Regions from separate parts of the Priestia sp. YIM B13489 genome, predicted to be linked through region 2. Evidence: a T-box and tRNA genes for the amino acid it is inferred to sense, from the RefSeq annotation. Region 2 holds a T-box; the other holds one or more tRNA genes.

Region 1 (2,204 bases), 4.0 Mb from region 2:
AATGATGCAGCTGTCCGGGTTTTCTACTGTGGTTACGTCTTTCAGCAGTTCAAATTTACGTTCGTTCTCTACTGTTATAACAGAATGGTCAATCGTACTTGTCGTTAATCCATTCGCTTTGATTTCAACATCAACCGGCTTTTTCATATACTTGCGAGAAAGCTCTTCAATATCTTCAGGAAGCGTAGCGGAGAAAAGCATCGTTACACGCTCACTAGGAAGATGTTGAATAATTGCTTCTACTTGGTCAATAAAACCCATATTTAGCATTTCATCTGCTTCATCAATAACCAAATAACGAATTTTCTCTAATGCAAGCGTTTCTTTTTCTATATGATCAAGCACTCGTCCAGGCGTACCTACAACAATATGTGTTTTTTGCTTTAATTCTACTTTTTGCTTGGCAAACGGTGATTTTCCGTAGACAGCTGCTGCTTTAATTCGCTTAAAACGGCCGATATTTGTAATATCTTCTTTTACCTGCGCAGCCAGCTCTCGTGTAGGTGTTAACACTAAGGCTTGGGGTTTATTTTCTTCCCAATTCACTAATTCACACAGTGGAATGCCAAAGGAAGCCGTTTTTCCACTTCCTGTTTGAGACTTCACGACAACATCTCTTTCTTCTAGCGCGATGGGAAGCACCTTGCTTTGTACTTCCGTAGGATGATTGTATTGCAGACTAGAAAGCGCCTTAGCTACCTTGTCACTAAGACCATATTGACTAAAACTTTTTTGATTCATTTTGTACCCTCATTTATTTTAAATTAGTGATTATCTTTATCATGACCTGATGCACTATGTTTCATTATACTTTAATTCTTCTATACGCGCTCAAGATTTAATGTAGCATTGATTTGTCAAACAAAAGAGAAAAGCCGCTCTCTTATTAATAAGAAAACGGCTTTGGTATGAGCGATGAGGGATTCGAACCCCCGACCCCATCCCTGTCAAGGATGTATTCTCCCACTGAACTAATCGCTCGTGATATGTATTGACTATATTATAGAAAGAGTTATCCAATTTTGTCAACTATTTTTCCGCAGTTCCCAAGTTGGAAGGATCGTCTTTACTTTTGATAAAATAAAAACATGCCATAAAGGAGCGTGACGAGATGAAAGTACCAACTTTAAAAATTGACAGCCTTGTACTTCAAGGATTCGCTTCCAAAGAGACAATCGAAAAAGCGCTGTTACATGAACGTTCTGCTAAAGACAGAGAGAAATGATTTACTAAGAGGTGCATTTGATGAATATTAATTATTATTTTAGTCGGTTTTTAGCTAAGAAACCGGATAGCCCAACGTATGAAAGCTTAGCTGCTTTACAGAACAAACACATGCTTCATGTTCCTTTTGAGAACTTAGATGTTCTGTCTCAAACCCCTATCATAATTGATTTAGAACGAATTTTTCAAAAAGTAATCGTAAATTTGCGGGGAGGATTTTGCTACGAATTAAACGGTCTATTTGGCTGGCTGTTAAAAGAAAGCGGATATGAAGTCTCTTACGTTTCAGCTACCGTCAAAAAACCCGACGGCACATGGACCATTGAAGGAAGTCATGCTACAAACCTTGTGACGATTGAAGATCAGCCTTACATCGTAGACGTTGGATTTGGAGATTCTGTGCGCAAGCCAATGCCTTTAAATGGCGAAGTAGTAAGAGATGTAAGCGGCTCTTATCGTATGACAAACGTTGCTGAGCATATGTATGATTTGCAGCGATGGGAAGATGATGTATGGAAAACGCTGTACCGTGTGTCTACGCTTCCTAAGAAACTGACTGACTTTACTCCCATGTGTGAGTTCAATCAAACGTCAGCGGATTCTCCGTTTGTACACAAACGTCTTGTTACGATCGCAACCCCTACAGGGCGCATTACCCTCTCTGGCGAAACGCTAACTGTAACAGACGGCGAAAAAAAGACGAAAAGGAACGTTTCAGAAGAAGAAATACCTGATATTTTACAAAATCATTTTTATATTATTAAAGGATTTTATTAATATCTCCTTACACAGAAAACCGGCCTCTTATGGGGCCGGTTTTTGTACAGGAGTAATCATCCTGTTTTCTACAGGCGACTTTAAAATAATTGAGGTATTCACATTTCCATAAGGAATCAGTTCATCCACTAGCATTCTAAGTCCATCCATTCCAGACACGGCTGCTTTGATAAAGTAAGAAACCGGCCCCGTTACGCGATGAC
Region 2 (2,204 bases):
ATTTGGCGTTTCCAGAACCCTTGTATCAGTGTATCGTTCAATATAGGCAGCATAAAGAAAGTAAAACAGAGCTTGAACATATGCAGTCATTTATTCGAGCATACTGGCTGACGAAAAACATTGAACAGCTCAATATTAAAATATTTGAAGTAGATCAGCAAAAAAAAATGGCAGCGGAAGCAGCTGCACAAGCCCAAGCGAACGAATAGCGCTTGGGTTTTTAAATCCAGTCCGAATATAAAGCAACCGCTAGTATGGCAAGCAGTGCCAACAACAGTACATCAAAGGTTGTAGGGAAAAATAGTGTACGTATACCTTGAAAAATTGTTAAAGGAACAATAAACTGTCCACAAGCCGCTCCTGCTGTTTTGAGCCACCGCTGCAGCTGATACGAATTTACATTTATTCGTTTCTTCATTTGTACATGCCCCTTTCAATCCACGTGCCCAGGTTAAAGTAAGTATATGAAAAAAGAAAGAAATGGTGTCATTTTTTTGAGCGGACTCTTCATTTTATTTCCAAAATTAGCGAGTGAATGAAAAAATAAAGAGCAGAACAAAAAAATTATGAATATAATCGTAAAAAAGTGGAGAAGATTATTGACGATTCAACATTTTTTCATATAGTATAATTAAGAGAAATTCATACATAAATACAGTGAATAGGAAGAGTACGGGATGTTCGTCTTTCAGAGAGAGAAATCAGCTGCTGTGAGATTTCTTAAGAATGTGCACTCGGAATGTCGCCTATGAGTAGCTTTTTTGAACAGCTGCATAGCTCAGTAGAAAAAGCCGGTTAATCAACCGTTATGAAATGAAGTGTATAGGCTTATCAAACGGGATACGTCTATAAAAAAAGGTGGTACCGCGAAATCAACTCCTTTCGTCCTTTTATTAGGAAAGGAGTTTTTTTATGTTTATAAAAGCTTTACACAGTTTCTAAAGACTGAAACTTTATATTATGGAGGTATACATTATGTCTGAAAAAGAAGTGACTCTTCCAACGAAGTATGATCCAAAAGCCGTTGAAGAAAATCGTTATCAGTATTGGTTAGACGGGAAGTTTTTTGAAGCAACAAATGACCCTGAAAAAGAGCCATATACAATTGTAATTCCACCCCCAAACGTAACGGGCAAGCTACATTTAGGCCACGCTTGGGATACAACGTTACAAGACATCTTAACGCGTATGAAGCGCATGCAAGGCTATGACGTTTTATGGCTTCCTGGCATGGACCATGCGGGGATTGCAACGCAGGCAAAAGTAGAAGAAAAGCTTCGCAGCGAAGGGAAAAGCCGCTACGATCTAGGCCGCGAAAATTTTGTAGCCGAAACATGGAAATGGAAAGAAGAATATGCAAGCTTTATTCGCCAGCAGTGGTCGAAGCTAGGACTTGGCTTAGACTATTCACGCGAGCGCTTCACGCTTGATGAAGGCCTTTCTAAAGCAGTGCGCGAAGTATTCGTAACGCTTTACAAAAAAGGGTTAATCTATCGCGGAGAATATATTATTAACTGGGATCCAGCTACAAAAACAGCTCTTTCAGACATCGAGGTTATTTACAAAGATGTACAAGGTGCGTTTTATCATATGCGCTATCCGTTGGCAGATGGTTCTGGACATATTGAAATCGCAACAACTCGTCCTGAAACAATGCTAGGAGATACGGCTGTAGCTGTTCACCCTGAAGATGATCGCTATAAGCACTTAATCGGCAAAAAGGTTGTCCTTCCGATTGTAGGTCGTGAAATTCCAATCGTAGGCGATGATTATGTAGATATGGAATTCGGTTCTGGTGCGGTGAAAATTACGCCTGCTCATGACCCGAACGATTTTGAAATTGGAAACCGCCATAATTTAGAGCGTATTTTAGTGATGAATCAGGACGGTACGATGAATGACAAAGCAGGTAAATATGAAGGAATGGATCGTTTTGCTTGCCGTAAGCAAATTGTTAAAGACCTTCAAGAAGACGGTGTATTGTTCAACATTGAAGACCACATGCATTCAGTAGGTCACAGTGAACGAAGCGGTGCCGTTGTTGAACCTTATTTATCAACTCAATGGTTTGTAAAAATGCAGCCGTTAGCAGATAAAGCAGTAGATCTTCAAAAGCAAGAAGAAAAAGTAAACTTCGTGCCTGATCGTTTTGAAAAGACATACTTACACTGGATGGAAAATATTCGCGACTGGTGTATTTCGCG

Evidence for each region. A T-box is a leader RNA that pairs with one kind of tRNA and senses whether it is charged. The one in region 2 lies ahead of ACFX4W_RS08645 (valine--tRNA ligase), so its partner is inferred to be a tRNA-Val.
Region 1: it encodes a tRNA-Val, which carries the amino acid that the T-box ahead of ACFX4W_RS08645 (valine--tRNA ligase) is inferred to sense. The anticodon was not compared.

What each region holds. Positions count from the first base shown of each region.
Region 1 covers NZ_JBHZOQ010000053.1:4,579,411-4,581,614, forward strand. The annotation lists gene ACFX4W_RS29360 (DEAD/DEAH box helicase) at 1-741, opposite strand, end outside; tRNA gene ACFX4W_RS29365 (tRNA-Val) at 910-981, opposite strand; gene ACFX4W_RS29370 (arylamine N-acetyltransferase family protein) at 1,246-2,001, shown strand; gene ACFX4W_RS29375 (Lrp/AsnC family transcriptional regulator) at 2,029-2,204, opposite strand, start outside.
Region 2 covers NZ_JBHZOQ010000053.1:541,884-544,087, forward strand. The annotation lists gene ysxE (spore coat protein YsxE) at 1-209, shown strand, start outside; gene ACFX4W_RS08640 (hypothetical protein) at 221-418, opposite strand; T-box leader at 649-893, shown strand; gene ACFX4W_RS08645 (valine--tRNA ligase) at 976-2,204, shown strand, end outside.